4 regions of the Streptomyces sp. NPDC024698 genome follow, and region 1 is predicted to be linked to each of the others. Evidence: riboswitches for the same ligand, from Rfam matches in the RefSeq annotation. Region 1 holds a riboswitch; each other region holds the start of a gene.
What was found. A riboswitch is a leader RNA that binds a small molecule or an ion and turns the genes downstream of it on or off. The one in region 1 is predicted to bind cyclic di-AMP.
Positions count from the first base shown of each region.

Region 2: linked by a shared signal. The riboswitch ahead of ACZ4AA_RS31985 (transglycosylase SLT domain-containing protein) and the one ahead of ACZ4AA_RS15135 (M23 family metallopeptidase) in region 1 are both predicted to bind cyclic di-AMP.
Region 3: linked by a shared signal. The riboswitch ahead of ACZ4AA_RS25610 (M23 family metallopeptidase) and the one ahead of ACZ4AA_RS15135 (M23 family metallopeptidase) in region 1 are both predicted to bind cyclic di-AMP.
Region 4: linked by a shared signal. The riboswitch ahead of ACZ4AA_RS37560 (M23 family metallopeptidase) and the one ahead of ACZ4AA_RS15135 (M23 family metallopeptidase) in region 1 are both predicted to bind cyclic di-AMP.

Region 1 covers NZ_JBVHLK010000005.1:404,599-409,171, forward strand. Annotated here, with positions in the region: gene ACZ4AA_RS15125 (HPr family phosphocarrier protein) at 1-75, shown strand, start outside; gene ACZ4AA_RS15130 (GntR family transcriptional regulator) at 299-991, opposite strand; gene ACZ4AA_RS15135 (M23 family metallopeptidase) at 1,188-1,955, opposite strand; cyclic di-AMP (ydaO/yuaA leader) riboswitch at 1,968-2,127, opposite strand; gene ACZ4AA_RS15140 (M16 family metallopeptidase) at 2,344-3,732, opposite strand; gene ACZ4AA_RS15145 (M16 family metallopeptidase) at 3,729-4,573, opposite strand, start outside.
Region 2 covers NZ_JBVHLK010000022.1:29,098-33,670, forward strand. Annotated here, with positions in the region: gene ACZ4AA_RS31980 (CocE/NonD family hydrolase) at 1-1,562, shown strand, start outside; cyclic di-AMP (ydaO/yuaA leader) riboswitch at 2,392-2,552, shown strand; gene ACZ4AA_RS31985 (transglycosylase SLT domain-containing protein) at 2,556-3,332, shown strand; gene ACZ4AA_RS31990 (HAD family hydrolase) at 3,455-4,264, opposite strand.
Region 3 covers NZ_JBVHLK010000013.1:4,379-8,951, reverse strand. Annotated here, with positions in the region: gene ACZ4AA_RS25620 (TetR/AcrR family transcriptional regulator) at 1-389, shown strand, start outside; gene ACZ4AA_RS25615 (SGNH/GDSL hydrolase family protein) at 620-1,405, opposite strand; gene ACZ4AA_RS25610 (M23 family metallopeptidase) at 1,698-2,582, opposite strand; cyclic di-AMP (ydaO/yuaA leader) riboswitch at 2,587-2,744, opposite strand; gene ACZ4AA_RS25605 (tyrosine-protein phosphatase) at 3,258-4,055, shown strand; gene ACZ4AA_RS25600 (DUF6126 family protein) at 4,078-4,194, opposite strand; gene ACZ4AA_RS25595 (helix-turn-helix domain-containing protein) at 4,221-4,573, opposite strand, start outside.
Region 4 covers NZ_JBVHLK010000041.1:21,366-25,938, reverse strand. Annotated here, with positions in the region: tRNA gene ACZ4AA_RS37570 (tRNA-Met) at 150-223, shown strand; gene ACZ4AA_RS37565 (PP2C family protein-serine/threonine phosphatase) at 448-1,629, shown strand; cyclic di-AMP (ydaO/yuaA leader) riboswitch at 1,799-1,955, shown strand; gene ACZ4AA_RS37560 (M23 family metallopeptidase) at 1,967-3,001, shown strand; gene ACZ4AA_RS37555 (aldo/keto reductase) at 3,133-4,077, shown strand; gene ACZ4AA_RS37550 (PrsW family intramembrane metalloprotease) at 4,074-4,573, opposite strand, start outside.

The DNA of each region.
Region 1 (4,573 bases):
GGCGCGGACACCGCCCTCGACCGTCTGGCGAAGCTGGTCGCCGAGGGGCTCGACGAGCTCCCCGAGACCGTCTGAGCCGCCCGACGGGCAGCAGGACACACGGCTGGGCCGCGCTCCCTTCACCGGGTGGCGCGGCTCAGCCGTTTTCCGTACCCCGCGCGGAAATCATCCGGGAACCCCGCACGGCCCTCGCGCCGCTGCCGCCGTAATGGCGTGCACGATAATTCCGGACACATGAATAAAAGGGCATCAGAAATGAGCCCCCACGGAATATCCCTCTTTGTATACGGCGCCCGTGTTAATGACGCAGGCCCGTCACGTTTACGGGATGTTGCGAACTCCTCACACGGTCCGGCCGTTCGGCGCCGGGAAACCGGAGCCGGTGCGCGGCCGTGGCGCGCTCGGTGTGCAGGGCCGTGATCGCGCGGGCCCGCTCGCTGTCGCCGCGGGCCACCGCGTCCACGATGCCGCCGTGCTCCGCCCAGGACTCCGCGGGGTCGGCCGGCGCGTCCACCGAGTACATCCAGGCGATCTTGTGGCGCAGCTGGGCGAGCGTGGACGTCAGCGCGGAACTGCCGGAGGCCTGCGCGAGCGTCTCGTGGAACCAGCCGCCCAGTGAGCGCAGATCCTCGCTGTTGCCCCGCCTGGAACGCTCCTGCCCCAGCCTGACCAGGCCGCGCAGCACCTTGAGGTGGGCCTCCGTACGCCGCTGGGCCGCCCTCGCGGCACCCAGCGGCTCCAGCAGCATGCGCATCTCCAGGAGGTCCGCGGCCTCCAGCTCGGTGGGCTCCGCGACACAGGCCCCCGCGTGCCGGCGGGTGACCACGAAGCCCTCGGCCTCCAGGGTGCGCAGCGCCTCGCGCACGGGGACGCGCGAGACGCCGTAGCGCCGCGCCAGCAGTTCCTCGGTGAGGCGGCCGCCGCGCTCGTAGACACCCGCGACGATGTCGTCACGGATCGCCGTGCACACCGAGTGCGCCGGAATACGCATGACGGACCTCCGCTTTAATCCCCGTGAAACGCCGTCGATTGACGCTTCTTCAGTGACTCTATTGCAGGAGGCGTGAATTTCCGATGGCATGCCTGAACCCATGGATATTTTTTGGACAGACGGCATCCGGAAACGACGATGCCCCGGCTCGGTGAACCGGGGCATCGAAAGCGGTGAAGAAGCCGCGAAGCGGTCGTCAGACGTTGACGCCGTGCGAGCGCAGGTAGGCGACGGGGTCCATGTCCGAGCCGTACTCGGCGGTCGTACGGGCCTCGAAGTGGAGGTGCGGTCCCGTGGTGTTGCCGGTGTCCCCGGAGAGACCGATCTGCTGGCCCGGGGTGACCGCCTGCCCCACGGACACGCCGATGGACGACAGGTGGCCGTACATGGTGTACGTGCCGTCATGCATCTTGATCACGACTTGATTGCCGTAGGCGCCGCCCCAGCCGGCCGTGACGACCGTGCCGGAGCCGACGGCGTGGACCGAGGTGCCGGACGCGGCGTGGAAGTCGACCCCGGTGTGGCTGCCGGAGGACCAGAGGCTGCTGCTCGCCTTGTAGCCGGTGGAGACGTACGAACCGGTGATCGGCAGGACGAACGTGTTCAGGCGCTTGCGCTCGGCCTCGCGGGCGGCGCGCTCCTTCGCCTGGCGGAGCTGCGCGGCCTGGGCGGCGGCCTGCTTGCGTGCCGTCTGCTCGGCCTGCTTGCGCGCGGCGGCCTCGTCGGCGGCGCGCTGCTGTGCGAAGGCCTGGGCGTCGATCTGGTCGGCGACGGCGTCGTTCAGGGTGACGGTCTGGGTCAGCCCGGTCTGCTCGACGGAGGCCTCCGCGGCGAACGCGGGAGCGGCCAGGGTTCCGATCACACCGGTGGTGGTGAGCGCCGCGACCCCGACGGCGGTCGTGGTGGTGCTGTGCACCCGGCTGCTCGTACGACGATGCTTGCCGGTGCCACAGGTGAACGCCATGTAGGGGCTGATCCTTTCCTTCCCTCTCGCCTACCGGGTTAGCTGACGGGTTCGGAGCAGGAAGGTCTCCTACGGACCCCCTCAGGAGAGGGCGTCCGATTCACCCCAGGGACTGCGTATGGGTCCCCGGCTCCCCTGACTCGCGTCATGGAGGACTCGGCGATGACTGTCCGGTGCCGCGGGCGCGGCGCACTGCATGACGAACAGTCGCACCGACGCTAGACGGGGCCTCATTCGAACAACAAACGGATCACGATTTTTGTAACGCATGCCACAGGGCAGAAGGGGTAACCCCCGCACGAATACGGACATCTTGGGGGCTGCACCCGTAAACAGGAGGGCCCTGACGGCTCTTCAGCCGTCAGGGCCCTCCTGGGTCGCACGGGTTCTACTCGGCCGCCACCACGGTGACTTCACCGATCCCGAGGGCCCTGACCGGCTCCGCGATCTGCGCCGCGTCGCCCACCAGGACGGTCACCAGACGGTCCGTCGGGAAGGCGCTCACCGCCGCCGCGGTGGCCTCCACGGTGCCGGTGGCGGCCAGTTGACGGTAGAGCGTCGACTGGTAGTCGTCCGGCAGGTGCTGTTCGACCTGGTCCGCGAGCGTGCTCGCGACGGCCGCCGCCGTCTCGAACTTGAGGGGCGCGACGCCCACCAGGTTCTGCACGGCGACATCGCGCTCCGTGTCGGTCAGCCCCTCGGCCGCGAGCGTGCGCAGCACCTTCCACAGGTCGTCGAGCGCCGGACCGGTGTTGGGGGTGTCGACCGAGCCGCTGATGGCGAGCATCGCGGCGCCCGTGCCGTCCGGCGCGGAGCGCAGGACCTGCCCGAACGCCCGCACACCGTAGGTGTAGCCCTTCTCCTCGCGCAGGACGCGGTCCAGGCGCGAGGTGAGGGTGCCGCCGAGGCAGTAGGTGCCCAGGACCTGGGCGGGCCACACGCGGTCGTGCCGGTCGGAGCCGACCCGGCCGATGAGCAGCTGCGTCTGGACCGCGCCGGGGCGGTCGACGACGATCACGCGGCCGGTGTCGTCGGCGGTCACCGGCGGCACGGGAAGCGGCTCGGCGGACGAGCCGGTCCAGGAGCCGAGCGTGTCGGCGAGCAGCTCGTCGAGATCGATCCCGGTCAGGTCGCCCACGACGACGGCGGTGGCCGTCGCGGGGCGCACGTGCTTCTCGTAGAAGGCACGCACGGCCGACGAGTCGATGTTCCGGACGGTCTCCTCGCTGCCCTGGCGCGGGCGCGCCATGCGCGCGCTCGCCGGGAACAGCTCCTTGGAGAGCTCCTTGGCCGCACGACGGGCCGGATTCGCCGTTTCGTGCGGGATCTCGTCCAGGCGGTTGGTCACCAGTCGCTCGACCTCGCTGTCCGCGAACGCGGGGGCCCGCAGGGCGTCGGCGAGCAGGCCGAGGGCCTTGCCCAGGCGCGAGACGGGCACTTCGAGCGACAGGCGTACGCCGGGGTGGTCGGCGTGCGCGTCGAGTGTGGCGCCGCAGCGCTCCAGCTCGGCGGCGAAGTCCTCGGCCGAGTGCTTGTCGGTGCCCTCGGAGAAGGCGCGCGCCATGATCGTGGCGATGCCGTCCAGGCCAGCGGGCTCGGCGTCCAGCGGCGCGGCCAGGATCACCTCGACGGCGACGACCTGCTGTCCGGGGCGGTGGCAGCGCAGCACGGTCAGACCGTTGTCCAGGGTGCCACGCTCGGGAGCGGGGAACGCCCAGGGCTTGGGCTGTCCGGCCTGGGGGCGTGGGTGGAAGTCCATGGTGGCGAGCTGGGTCACTTCGCCGCCTCCTCGTCGGTCTCGTCGGCGGAGTCGGCCGCGTCGGCGGCCTCGGCGGTGGTCGGTTCGTAGACGAGCACCGCGCGGTTGTCGGGGCGCAGGCGGGCCTTGGCGGCCTCCCGGACCTCGTCCGCCGTGACGTCGAGGACGCGCTGTACGGCGGTCAGGGCGAGCTGCGGGTCACCGAACAGGACGGCGTAGCGGCACAGTTCGTCGGCGCGGCCCGCGACGGTGCCGAGTCGGTCGAGCCATTCGCGCTCCAACTGGGCCTGGGCGCGCTCCATCTCCCCGGCCGTGGGGCCCTCCTCGGCGAACCGGGCGAGCTCCTCGTCCACGGCGGCCTCGATGACCGGGACCTCGACGTCGCCGGACGTCTTCACGTCCAGCCAGCCCAGGGAGGGTGCTCCGGCGAGTCGCAGCAGGCCGAACCCGGCCGCGACGGCGGTGCGGTCACGGCGTACGAGCCGGTTGTAGAGCCGGGAGGACTCGCCGCCGCCGAGGACGGTGAGCGCCAGGTCGGCGGCGTCGCACGCGCGAGTGCCGTCCTCCGGGAGCCGGTAGGCGGCCATCAGCGCGCGGGCCGGGACGTCCTCCTCGACGACCTCGCGCAGCTGCTCGCCGACGATGTCGGGCAGCGAGCCGTCGCGCGGGGCGGGCTTGCCGTCGTGCCCGGGGATGGAGCCGAAGTACTTCTCGACCCAGACGAGCGTCTGCTCCGGGTCGATGTCACCGACGACCGACAGGACCGCGTTGTTGGGCGCGTAGTTGGTGCGGAAGAAGGCGCGGGCGTCCTCCAGGGTGGCCGCGTCCAGGTCCGCCATCGACCCGATCGGGGTGTGGT
Region 2 (4,573 bases), on a different contig from region 1:
CGCACCGCTCCGACCTCCATGACAACGACGCACACCGTGCGGGAGGTTCCTTTCCCGCCGTCGGCACACACGCCCGGGCGGCCGCCCGGCTCGCCTTCGCCGCCCGCCCGCCGGACCCCGCGCACGTGGGCGAGGGGATGTGGCGGGACATGTGGGAGAAGCGACTGGAGGCGGCCGTCCCCTGGATGCACACCTGGCCGACACACCGGACCGGGGATCCGTACGGGCGCCACGACGGCGTTCGCGAGGAGTACGGGGACGTCCGCGCGGCGGTCCTCGCGGTCGGCGGCTGGCACGACCCGCACCGCGACACGGTGCTGCGCCTGGTGCGGAACCTGCCACCGGATCGCGTACGAGGACTCATCGGCCCCTGGTCCCGCCAGTACCCGGACCGCGACCTGCCGCCCGGACCGGCGATCGGCTTCCTCCAGGAGACGCTGCGCTGGTGGGACCACTGGCTCAAGGGCGAGGAGACGGACGCGCTCTCCGTCCCCCTGCTGCGCTCGTACGTGATGGACGCGCACCCTCCGGCGACCGTGTACGAGCGGATCCCAGGCCGCTGGGTGGGCGACCCCGCCTGGCCCTCACCCTCGGTGACCCCGGTCGCGTACGCGCTCCAGGGCACCCCGGTGCCGGTGCGGTCCCCACAGCACACGGGGGTCGACGCGGGCCGCCCCTTCCCGTTCGGCGACGACGCCGACCTGCCGCCGGACCAGCGGGAGGAGGACGCCCGGTCGGCCTGTTTCGAGTTCGAGGTGCCGGAGGAGACCTGGCTGCTGGGCCGCCCCCGGGTCACTCTGCGGCTGACCTCCATGGTGCCCAGGGGTCAGGTGATCGCCCGGCTGTGCGACGTGGCGCCGGACGGGGCGTCCACGCTCGTCACCCGGGGCGCCCTGAATCTGTCGGCGCGCCGGGGGCCCGGCCAGGCGGTTCCCTGGAGTCCTGGCGGCACGGAGCACGTGGTGTTCGACCTGGGCGCCATCGGCTACGCGTTCCCGGCCGGCCACCGCATCCGGCTGGGCGTCTCCTCCGCCTACTGGCCCTGGATCTGGCCCGAGCCGGGCTCGGAGGCGGGATTCACCCTGGAGCCGATCGGCAGCGTCCTCGAACTCCCCGTACGGACAAGGGAGTCGGACCCCTCGATCACCTTCGGCGAGCCCGAGGAGTCCGAGCCCCTCGGGGTGACCGTCTCCGCGACCCTGGACGAGCCCCGGCCGCGGCGCCTGGTGCTGCGCGACGTGGCCGCGGAGACCTGGCGCCTGGAGGTGACCCCGGGCCACGGCGGCACGCGCGTGTATCCCGACGGCCTCGAATGCACGGAGGAGGGGCGGGAGACGTACACGATCGAGACGTCGGACCCGCTGTCCGCGCTCGCTCGCTCGACCTGGTCGATCCGGCTGCACCGCCCCGACCTGCCGTGGGACGCCCGTGTCGAGACCGTCTCCGCCATGAGCTGCGACGCGCGGGACTTCATCACGACCGACGAACTCGTCTGCAAGGCCGGTGACGAGGTCGTCTTCCACCGGACCTGGGAGAAGAGGATCCCCCGCACCTCCGACTGACAGGGCACAGGCCCCAGGGAGCTTGCGGGAGGGGGAGAGGGAGGGGGCCTGCGAGGCAGGGGCTCTTGGAGCAGAGGGCTCACGAAGGCGACTCGCAGAGCAGGCGGCTCACAGAGGGGCGCTCGGAGCAGGTAGCTCGCGGAGGGGGTCCGGGGGAGAGGGCCTCAGGGCAGGACGCCCACGAGTGGGCTCGCGGGGCAGGCGACTCGCGGGGCAAGAGGCTTGCGGAGCAGGGGAGTTCACCGCACCGCATCCCGCCTGCACCTTGCCCCGCATCCCGCCCGGCACACCGCCCCCGCCTCGTCCACGCCTTGCCCGCACTCCCCCTCGTACGCCGAACACCGTTGCCACGAGCGGCACTTCACCCCGCCTCCGCCCGAACTAGGCTCGCTCACGCCCCGCACCCCCATCCTGCATCCCCCATCCCGCCTCTCGCCTCCCACCTCGCACCGGGGCGGACCCATCCGTCCCGACGTGGCCCACGCCACAATTCCCCTCCCGCAAGGGGGCACTCGGCGCCCCCGGGAGGGTCCGGCGGCGCCCGCCGGCGCGAGCGTGATGCCCGAATTACCCCTCATGCCGCGTTGATGACCTTTGGTCTCGTGAGTTGAGTCACCGGCACGTCGGGCCGCCACCTCGCGACCCGCTCGACTCAACCCCTTCGCCAAAGGCAAGTTGAGGATCCAATTCCGGCACAATCGGACTTTTTACCCTGCCCTTAACCAGGAGAAAGCGATCTTCGCGGTCAAATCTCGTCTTGTTTCGGACATGTGCTCTCGCATACGTTCTGGTCGACCCCGGGCGGATCGCCGAATCCTGCCGCCGCCCGGAAACCCATCGACCCACGCACGGCAGGAGCGGGGGAACCACAGGTAAGCCGCCGATCCGGACATACCGGACCGGCTTGGGGTGAAGCCGTGCCTACAGCGCGGCCGGGCATCTCCCGCCCGAACCCGACAGCTCACCTCGCAGGCGTCGGAGAGGACATTCGTCATGCCCGTACGAGGCAAGCACCGCAGCAAGAAGGCCAACGTCATCACCCGCGGCATGATCGCCGCCGGAACGGGTGGCATCGCCCTCGCCCTCCCGCTCGTGAGCGCGACCGGCGCCAGCGCCGCCACCCCGGCGCAGGCCCCCCAGATCGCGAAGACGGCCCACACCGCGGTGGTCCCCAACGTGCAGCTCGTCACCTACAAGGTCGTCGCCGGCGACACCCTGTCCAAGGTGGCGCAGAAGTACCCCAAGAGCGGTGGCTGGAAGAAGCTGTACGCGGCGAACCGCGCGGTCATCGGCGACAACCCCGCCCTGATCCGCCCGGGCCTGAAGCTGACCGTCGGTACGAAGTCGCTGGGCTCGACGACCGTCCGCACCACGGCGAACGCGACCTCCGCCGTCGCCAAGACCACGACGGCCACGGCCAAGGTCACCCAGGCCTCCGCCAAGACCTACAGCAACAACCTCGACGGCTGGATCAAGGAATCCCTCGACGTCATGGCCAAGGCGGGCATCCCCGGCAGCTACGACGGCATCTATCGCAACGTGATCCGTGAGTCCTCCGGCAACCCCAACGCCATCAACAACTGGGACTCCAACGCCGCCGCGGGCATCCCCTCCAAGGGTCTGCTCCAGGTCATCGACCCCACCTTCCAGGCGTACCACGTCGCCGGCACGTCGATGAACATCTACGACCCGGTCGCGAACATCACCGCCGCCTGCAACTACGCGGCCAAGACCTACGGCTCCATCGACAACGTCAACGGCGCCTACTGATCCACCCCGCACCCTCGCACTTCCCCCGCACCCGCCCACGGCTCCTTCTCGGACCGTCGACGGGTGCGGGTGCGTTGCGGGCGAGAGCGCTCTCGCTCCCGTCACGGTCACGCCGGTCGCGGTCAGAAGCCGAAGAGGCGCTCCAGCACCACCGCGATCCCGTCGTCCTCGTTCGACAGCGTGACCTCGTCGGCCACCGCCTTCAGTTCCGGATGGGCGTTGGCCATCGCCACACCCCGGGCCGCCCAGTCGAACATGGGGATGTCATTGGGCATGTCCCCGAACGCGAGCGTCCCGCACGGGCTGAGTCCGAGGTGCGCCGCGGCGAGAGCGAGCCCCGTCGCCTTGGTCACCCCGCATGGCTGGAGTTCGACGGTGCCGGGCCCCGACATGGTCACCGTCGCCAGCGAACCGACCACTTGCCGTGCCGCCGACGCCAACTCGTCGTCGGACAACGAGGGATGGCGGAGCAACACCTTGCTGATCGGCTCGGCCCAGAGGTCGTCCCGGCGCGGCACCCGCACCGCCGGCAGCGTCGGATGCGGCATGACGTACCCCGGCTCGATGAGCGTCAGGCCGTCCACGCCGTCCTGGTCGACCGCCGCGTACAGCATCCCGACCTCCGCCTCGATCTTGCCGAGCGCCGTCTCCGCCAGCTCTCTCTCCAGGGTCACCGACCAGAGCATGCGGTCCGTGGCGGCGTCGTAGAGCTGCGCCCCCTGTCCGCACACCGCCAGTCCCTCACCGCCGAGTTCATCGAGAAACGGTCGCACGCGCGGCGCGGGTCGGCCCGTGACCACGAGATGCCGGGCACCTGCCCGGGTCACTTTCGCCAACGCGGCGCGTGACCGGTCGGAGAGTGTGTCGTCGCCGCGCAGCAGCGTTCCGTCCAGGTCAGTGGCGATGAGTGAATATGCAGTCGGAGCGGCCATGATCCGAAGAATACGGATCCCACGACTCATCGGCCCGGCGTGAACCGGACGACGTCCGGTATCCCGTCTGCAACGCCGTTCACCGCACGGCGGTAAGCGCGTTGCGACCGATTCGGATCACCCAGGGTCCGCTTCCGCCCACACCGACTTTCCCGAACACGACCGACCACAACGCCCCAACACCCGCTGGATACAAGGCAAACAGCATCGCCCTCCTCTCAACATGCCTTCGCTACAGCCGAATTAGCGATCCGGAGCAATGCCGGATCGTGTGACGGACACGAGCTCCGCCACGCATCCCAGCGCGTC
Region 3 (4,573 bases), on a different contig from region 1:
GCCGCCGGACGACGGCACTGCGACGCCTTCGGGCCGCCGTGCGGTGGTACGCCCCGACCGGGCAGGCCAAGGGCTGGCGCCTGTGGATCGAGGGCTGGGCGGTCGCCCTGCGCGAGCCCGCGCTGCGCGAGGTCACCCGCGGTCTCGACCGGCAGTGGAAGGCCGCGATGACCGAGGTGATCGCGGAGGGCGTGGCCGCCGGCGAGTTCCGCTGCCCGGACCCCGCGAGTGCGGCCCTCAGGCTCACGGCGCTGCTGGACGGGCTTGCGGTCCAGATGACGGCGTACTCCGGCGGGGTGTCACGGGCCCGGACCCAGGAATGGGTCGACGAGGCCCTCGCCCGCGAACTGGGCCTGGAACGCGAGGCGTTGATCGCGGCGGTGCGCTAGGGCCTGTCGTTTGGATCAGGTCGCAGGGCATCGACGGGACTGCTCTGCACCGGTGAGCGGGCTCGGGCCCGGTGCAGGCACGGGCGTGAAGTCCGGCCCGGCCCGCGTCCCGGCTCCTCCGCACTCCCCTGGGTCTCGGGCGGCGTCGCGGGGTCGTTCTCCGGCCGGGGCGGTGACGGCACCGGGCCCGGCCGGGCAGGTCTGTCCCGCCGGCCGGGCCCGGTCTCCGTTCAGGCCACCGACTCGATGCGCAGCTTGATGTCGTCCGGTGAGAGGGGCCCCTTGGCCTCCACGTGGTCGCCCGAGGACTCCCCGCGCAGCCGTCGCCCGATCCAGGGGACCAGATACTCGCGCGCCCACTGGATGTTGTCGCGGCGCACCTCCAGCGTGCCGCGCGGCGGGAGGAGCGGCCAGGGCTGGTCCGGGTCGGCCGGCACCTCCAGGCCGAGGGCCTGCCCGGCGCGGAGCGCCACCCGGGTGTGCCCCTCGGGAGAGAGGTGCAGCCGGTCGCCGTCCCAGGCCCGGCGGTCCTGGATCGTCTTCAGGGACCAGAGGTCGAGAACGGGACAGCCGTAGCGGTCCGCGATGGCCCGCACATGTCCGTTGTACGTGGCGATCTTGCCGCGCAGGTGCTTGAGCACGGGGACGTCACGGGTGTCGAAGCCGGTGGTCACCATCACGGTGCCCACGGCGGAGGTGAGGTCGGCGACCGCGCGCTCGAAACGCTCCGCGACCTCGTGGGGGTCGGTGCCGGGGCGGATGATGTCGTTGCCGCCGGCGCAGAACGAGACCAGGTCCGGGCCGAGTTCCTTGGCCTCCTGGAGCTGGGTCTCGATGATCTGGTCGAGCAGTTTGCCGCGCACCGCGAGATTGGTGTAGTCGAAATCGCCTTCGGGCCTGCGGTCCGCGAGAAGTACCGCGAACCGGTCCGCCCAGCCGACGAACGCCCCGTCGGGCCCAGGGTCGCCGACGCCCTCGGTGAAGCTGTCCCCCACCGCCACGTACGACCCGATCACTGATCTGTTGTCATCCTTCGAATCGTCTGCCACATCGAGCATGATTCACCTTTCGATGTGAGCTACGCGACCGTAGGGAAGAGTTGACGGGCGGTGAGATAAGCCACTCGCCAAGCATTGGTCAACTCCGGAATAAGGCCCGCATCAAGGATGTTGAAGCAGCGATCGCCCGGATGCCCCGCAAACCGGCGCCACGGACACCGGTGCCACGGACGCACCGGAGGCCGGACCCAGGGGATCTGGGGTCCGGCCTCCGGAGTTGGTCCTGCCGTCAGGAGCAGGAGGTGGGGGGTCAGCCCACGGCGACACCGTGCGAGCGCAGGTACGCCACCGGGTCGACGTCGGAGCCGTAGTCGGGCGTGGTGCGGATCTCGAAGTGCAGGTGCGGTCCGGTCACGTTGCCGGTCGCGCCGGAGAGACCGATCTGCTGGCCCTCGGTCACGGTCTGGCCCGCGGAGACGGACAGCGACGACATGTGGGCGTACTGGGAGTACTTGCCGTCGGCGTGCTGGATGACGACCTGGTTGCCGTAGGCGCCGCCCCAGCCCGCGGAGACGACGGTGCCCGCGGCGATGGACTTGATCGTGGTGCCGGTCGGGACCACGAAGTCCACGCCGGTGTGGTAGCCGCTGGACCACATGCTGCCGGGCACCTTGTAGCCGGTGCCGATGCTGGTGCTGTCGACCGGCAGGGTGTAGCCGGAGGAGGAGCTGGCGGACGCGGTGGTGGTCGCGGCCTTGTCGGCGGCCGGGGTCGCCTCGGACGTCGCCGGGGCCGATGTCCGGGTGGCCGTGTGGGCGGCGGAGGCGGCCCTGTGGCCGAGCGACAGCTTCAGACCGGGGTGGATCAGCGACGGGTCGCCGCCGATGGCGGAGCGGTTGTCGGAGTAGATCTTCTTCCAACCGCCGCTGACGTTCTGCTCGTCGGCGATCTTCGAGAGGTAGTCCCCGGACTTCACCGCGTACGTCTTCGTCGTGGCGGCCGTGGCGGCCTTCGCGGCGGGGGCGGCGGTGACGGCCTTCTCGACGTGCTGCGCGACGGTGGCCTGGGTCGCGGCGTGGGCTCCCGTGGCTCCCATCAGGGGCAGCGCGAGTGCGGCGCCACCGGTGCCGGCCGCGGCGATCGTGCGGGTGAAACGCAGGGACTTGGGACGGCGGTGCTTACCCTTCGCGGGCATGGCGAATTCCTCTCCGGCGCCTGCGGGGTGAGCTGTCGGGTGCGGGCTGGAGATGCCCGGTCGCGCTGCTGCGCGGCTGTACCCCTAGCCTGTTCCGGAAACCGGACCAGGCACGGAACCTGTGGGTCCCCCGCTCCTGCCATGTACGGGTGAGTGTGCGGAATTCCGGGCGGCGGCAGGATTGGGCGTCCGTCCGGATTGAGGCAGAACGTAAGCGACATGAGAGCGCGTCGACAACTATGTGCGGTTTCTGTGCGCTCGCCTTTCTTGATCCATGCGGAATTCGCCGTCACCCTCCGTGGAATGACGATCTTCCGGACATCTCAACCCGCCCGGAAAAGCGGGCGCGTTGAGAAAGGGGGACGGCAACGCATCGTCACGAATATGACCCTCCTCACGCGACTCGCCCCAGTGCGCCCTATTCCAGGGCCAGTTGCCATGAAGGTGTTTATTCGGACAGAACGGGCAGATAAGCCTTTCGCGGATATCCGGCACTTGCGAGCGCCTCTCTTGAATAGAGAGTCGAAACTCCATCGATTCGAACATGCATACGAAGACATAACTCATTGCCTGAGGAACCCATGTCGTATCGTCGAGAGCGCGAGCCGGTACAACTGCCGACGAGCGGCGCCGAGTCCAGCCCGGCGACGCCGGAGGCCGAACAGGAGGAGCCCCGTGACGCAGCAGATCCCGTCGACCGAGCCCGAACTCGGCGGAGTGCGCAACTTCCGCGACGTGGGTGGACTGCCCACCGTGGACGGCCGGCGCGTGCGCCACGGTCATCTGTTCCGCAGTGGGCACCTCGCGCACGCCACGGAGGAGGACGCCGCGTTCCTCTCCTCCCTGGGACTCCACACGATCTTCGACTTCCGCAACGCCGCCGACCAGAAGCTGGAGGGTCCGGACGTCGAACTGCCGGGCGTGCGGAACGTGAACCTCCCGCTGAGCGACCCGGCGGACGGCAGCGAGTTCTGGAAGATGGTCCGCGACGGCGACATCGACCAGCTGCGCGCGCTCCTCGGCGACGACAAGGGCGCGGACCGGATGATCGGCTCGTACCGCGCGATCATCCGGGAGCGCACGGCGGAGCACTCCCAGGTGCTGCACGCCCTGGCCGACGACAGCGTGCCCGCGCTGATGCACTGCGCCGCGGGCAAGGACCGCGCGGGACTGTCCATCGCGGTCACCCTGCTCGCCCTCGGCGTCGAGCGCGAGGCGATCGTGGCCGACTACCTGGAGTCGAACGCCGCGCACCGCCGCTACAAGGTGCACCGCACCAATACCTCGGCCGGCGCCTACTCCCCCGAGGTGATGGAACTGCTCAGCCCGCTGTTCGACGCGCGCGCCGAGTACCTGACGGCCGCGTTCGACACGATCGAGGAGACCTGGGGCGGTGTCGAGGCCTATCTGGAGCAGGGGCTGGGGCTGACCCCCCAGCTGCGGGAACGGCTGCGCGCGCGACTCCTGGACTGAGCCGCGCGCCGGGGCCGGGGCGCTACTGGTTCTGCGCGCCGAGCGTGAAGAGCAGGTAGATGAAGGCCGCGAACAGATGGCCGACGGCGACGTAGATGATCAGCCGCACCCACAGGGCGCGCGGGAACTTGTCCTCCATGGACCGGCGGGGTTCCGTGGGTTCGGTCATGACGTCTCTCCCGGGGTGGGGTGGCCCGCCGCCGGACCGAGGCACAGCGCGGCGACGGGGCTCTGAAGCAGGGTGTGTACGAAGAGGAGCTCGGCCCCGTCGCGTTCCGCGGCGGCGATGCGGTGCGGGGTCAGCGAGTCGAAGTGGGCGCTGTCTCCCGGCGCCAGGACGTGCGCGGTGTCCCCGAGCCGCAGGTCGAGCCGCCCCTGGAGGACGTACAGCCACTCCTCGCCCGGGTGGACGCGCACGATGTCGCCCTGCGAGCCGTACGGGACCCGCACCCGCAGCGCCTGCATGCCGCGGCCGGCGGAACCCGCCTGCCAGTAGGTCCAGCCGCCGGCCGGGGCCG
Region 4 (4,573 bases), on a different contig from region 1:
CGAATCTCTGACTCAGGTCACTAGAGGTCGTCCTACAGGCTCCAGGGCTCCTCGGGCGGGCCCTGGAGCCGCGCACCGGCGTCACCGGAGGGGCTCGGTTGAACGCGTGTGCTTCGGGTCCCGCGGATGGCGTACACTGGTTTCAACGACGCGGGGTGGAGCAGCTCGGTAGCTCGCTGGGCTCATAACCCAGAGGTCGCAGGTTCAAATCCTGTCCCCGCTACTGAAGACCAGAGGCCGGAACTCGGATTCACGAGTTCCGGCCTTTGGCATGTGCGCTCCGGCACCTGCCCCGACCGGTTCCACTTTCCCCCGGTCCCTCTTTTCGCCGGTCCCCCTTCCACCGGTTCCTCTTCCGTTGGTTCCTCTTCTCGTCGGCGGGCGCGGTCCTCCCCCGGTCGGGCCACACCGGTCGCCCGCCGCCACCGCACCGGTTCTGCTGGACGCGTGGGGCAGCCAGGAGGTGAGCGGCGGACCGGACAACGCGACGACCGGGCCGGCCGGCCGTCCCCCGAGGGCCGGCGGCCGGGGACCAGCTCACCGGCGGGAGCGCGGCCCCGCAGGCTCGTGCGCGCCCGCGCCTTCGTCCGGGCCCTGCCCGTGCTGCTCGTCGCCTCCGGGATCGTCTACGACTACTTCACCCCGGCCGCGTTCACCGCGGCGCCCTTCTTCACGGCCGCGCCCCTGGTCGCCGCCCCCCTCTCCTCGCTGCGCGGCACCGTTCTCGCCGGTGCCCTCGCCGTCGGCGCGGTGCTCGCGGTCCACTTCGTGCTCGGCATCGTCCTGCACGTCGACGCCGTCACCGAGGTGGTCACCGTGACCACGGCCGCCGTCCTGGCCGTCCTCATCAACATCGTGGTCCGGCGCGGCGACGAACGGCTCGCCTCGGTCCGGGAGATCGCCGAGTTCGCGCAGCGCGCCGTGCTGCCCGAGCCCGATGCCCGGATCGCGGGACTCGACGTCGCAGCCCGCTACGAGGCGGCGCAGGAGGACGCGTTCATCGGCGGCGACCTGTACGCGGTGCAGGACTCCCCGCACGGCGTACGGCTGGTCGTCGGGGACGTCCGCGGGAAGGGGATGACCGCGGTGGCCGCCGTGGCGACGGTGGTCGGCGCGTTCCGGGAGGCGGCCGAGCAGGAGAGGACCCTGGAGGGCGTCGCACGGCGCCTGGAGCGGGCACTGACCCGCGCGGGCTCCCGGCGCGACAGCGTCGAGAAGGCCGAGGGGTTCACCACCGCGGTCCTCGCCGAGATCCCGCACGGCGAGGGCGTCGTACGCGTCGTCAACCGGGGCCATCCGCCGCCCCTGCTGCTGCGCGCGGACGGCACGCTCGTCATCCTCTCCGCCGAGGCGTTCGCGCTGCCGCTCGGGATGAGCGAGCTGGGCGACCCGTACGCCCCGACGGTGCAGGACCGTTTTCCGCGCGGGGCGACACTGCTCCTGCACACCGACGGACTCTCCGAGGCCCGCGATCCGCGCGGCGACTTCTACGATCCTGTCGCCTGGCTGGCCGGACGGGTCTTCCCCGGCCCCGACGCGCTGCTGGCCGCCCTGATCGAGGCGGCCCGTCGGCACACGGGCGGCGCGCTGACGGACGATCTGGCGCTGCTCGCCGTCCGCCGCTCGTGACGTGGGCCGGCGGCGCGAGGCCAACTCGCCCGTTTTTCATCGCTCATGACCCCAAAGTCCAGGCCAAGAGGCGTTAAGGATCAGTCAGAACAGCTTGGAATTCAGTAGCCGGGTCTATTAACGTTCGATAACGCAGCGCGGCCGTAACAGCCGTCACAAGAGGTGGCTCCGTGCGCACGCGCCGAATCCCGCAAGGGAACCGGGGACCCACATCGTGGGGTGAATCGAGCGTAACCCGCCGTGTCAGCACGGTGGCAGTACGCCCGTAGGAGACCTTCCTGCTCCGAACCCGTCAGCTAACCCGGTAGGCGGCATGGAAGGAAAGGAGTGCGCCCACGTGGCGTCCAACCGGCCCGCTCAGCCAACCCCGTTCGCGCCGAACGAAACCCACACCTTCGGCTATGGCAAGGACGAGGAAACCTGGGAGGAGTGGAATCCCACCGCGGATTCCGTCGCTCCCGTCCGCGGCCGGCACCGCACGGGCAAGCAGCGCGGCGGAGGACTCGCCCGCAGCTCCACGGTTCTCGGCGTCGGCGTCATCGCCGCCGTCGGCGGCGGCGGCATCGCCAGCGCGGCCCCGGGCAAGGCGCCCGTCTCGATCTCGCTGCCCGACCTGTCGTCGGTCACCGCGTCGGCCAAGGCCCTGATATCGGACGGCGGATCCAGCACTCCCAAGGGCTCCACGACCCCGCTCACCAGCGCGGGCCTGACCAGCGCCGACGCGGCCCACGGCGCCACCGACGCCGGTGAGGCGCTGCGCGACCGCATCATGCAGCAGGCCAAGTCGCAGCAGAACCGCGCCGACACCGTCTCGCAGCAGGCCGCCCAGAACACCGCCGCGAAGAAGGCCGTCGCGGCCGCCGCCAAGCAGCAGGACGAGGCCGAGACCAAGGCCGCCGCCGCGAAGAAGAAGGCGGAGGAGGCGGCCAAGGCGAAGGCCGAGAAGGAGCGCCTCGCCGAACTCGCCAAGAGCTACTCGCTGCCGACCTCCTCGTACACCCTGACCTCGCGCTTCGGCGAGGCCGGCTCGATGTGGTCCTCCGGGTACCACACCGGACTCGACTTCGCGGCACCCACCGGCACGCTCATCAAGGCGATCCACAGCGGCACCGTCACCGAGGCCGGCTGGGCCGGCTCGTACGGCTACCGCACGATCCTCACCCTCGACGACGGTACGGAGCTGTGGTTCTGCCACCAGTCCTCCATCGGCGTCAGCGTGGGCCAGAAGGTCGCCACCGGCGATGTCATCGGACGGGTCGGCGCGACGGGCAACGTCACCGGGCCGCACCTGCACCTCGAAGTGCACCCCGGCGGCGCCGCGACCGGCATCGACCCGATGGCCTGGCTCCAGAGCAAGGGCCTCAACCCCTGATCCCCGGTGGTCCTGACGGCCCCCCCCGCGTCAGGACTGCCGGTCGGACGGGCACCGGCACCCGCGCACACCCCGGCCTCCCCGAGGTGATTGCGGAATACATCCATCCGGTGCGGGTGTTGACGTCGTACATGACTTCTCTTCGCAAGCTCGGTTCGTCCGACCTCGAGGTCTTCCCGCTCTCCCTCGGGGGCAACGTCTTCGGCTGGACGGCCGACGAGACCCGTTCCTTCGCCGTGCTCGACGCCTACGCGGCCGCCGGCGGCAACTTCCTCGACACGGCCGACTCCTACTCGGTGTGGATCGAGGGCAACGAGGGCGGCGAGTCCGAGACCATCATCGGCAAGTGGCTGAAGTCCCGCGGCAACCGCGAGGACATCGTGGTCGCCACCAAGGTCAGCCAGCACCCCGCCTTCCAGGGGCTGTCCGGTGCCAACATCAAGGCCGCGGCCGACGCCTCGCTGCGCCGCCTGGGCACCGACCACATCGACCTCTACTACACGCACTTCGACAAGACCGAAGTGCCGGTCGAAGAGATCATCGGCGCCCTCGACGAGTTGGTGAGGGCCGGCAAGGTGCGGCACATCGCCGCCTCCAACATCTCGCCCGAGCGGCTGCGGGAGTCCCTGGAGTTCTCCGACCGCGAGGGTCTCGCCCGCTATGTCGCGCTCCAGCCGCACTACAACCTCGTCTCGCGCGACACCTACGAGGGGGCCCTGCTGGACGTCGCCTCCCAGGCGGGTCTGGCGGCCGTCCCGTACTTCGCGCTCGCCGCGGGGTTCCTCACCGGCAAGTACCGCCCCGGCACGGAGGTCGACTCGGCGCGGGCGGCCGGCGCGGCCAAGCACCTCGGCACCGACCGCGGACCCAGGGTCCTCGCCGCCCTCGACGAGGTCGCCGGGGCCCACGGCGTCGCCGTCCCGACGGTCGCGCTCGCCTGGCTGGCCGCACAGCCGACGGTCGCCGCGCCGATCGCCTCCGCCCGCACGGTCGAACAGCTTCCTGCCCTGCTGGGCGTCGCGGACCTGACCCTGACGGACGAGGACCTGACCCGTCTGTCGCGGGCGTCGGCCTAGAAGCGGTACGGGTTGTACACGGGGTACGGGGCCGGCGCGGAGGCCTGCGCCGGCGGGCCGTACGGATGCGCGGGCGGAACGCGGGGCTGCGCGGGCGGTGCGGTGTACCCGTACCCCGGGGCCGGCCAGGGCGGTGGCGCGGGCAGCGGTGCCGTGAGGCGGGCCGCGTAGGCGAGCGCCGGACGGGCGAGATCCCGGCGGCGCCACAGCTCTTCGAGCAACTCGCGCTCCCGTACGACGAAGTCGGCGCCCGCCCGGCCCCGGCGCCCCCGGTGCCGCAGGAACGCCAGCGAGGTCGCGTACGCCTCGTACTCCGCCACCGAACGCGCGGCACTCTTCCCGAAGTGATGACCCGCGTACTCGCGGGCGATCTGCCGTGCCCGCATCGAGCCGAGCACCCAGGGTTCGGCCGCGCCCAGCCAGCCGGCCGCCGTGTACACCGGCAGTTCGCTACGGACGGTCCGCAGTTCGCGCTGCCGGGTCCAGACGACGAGCC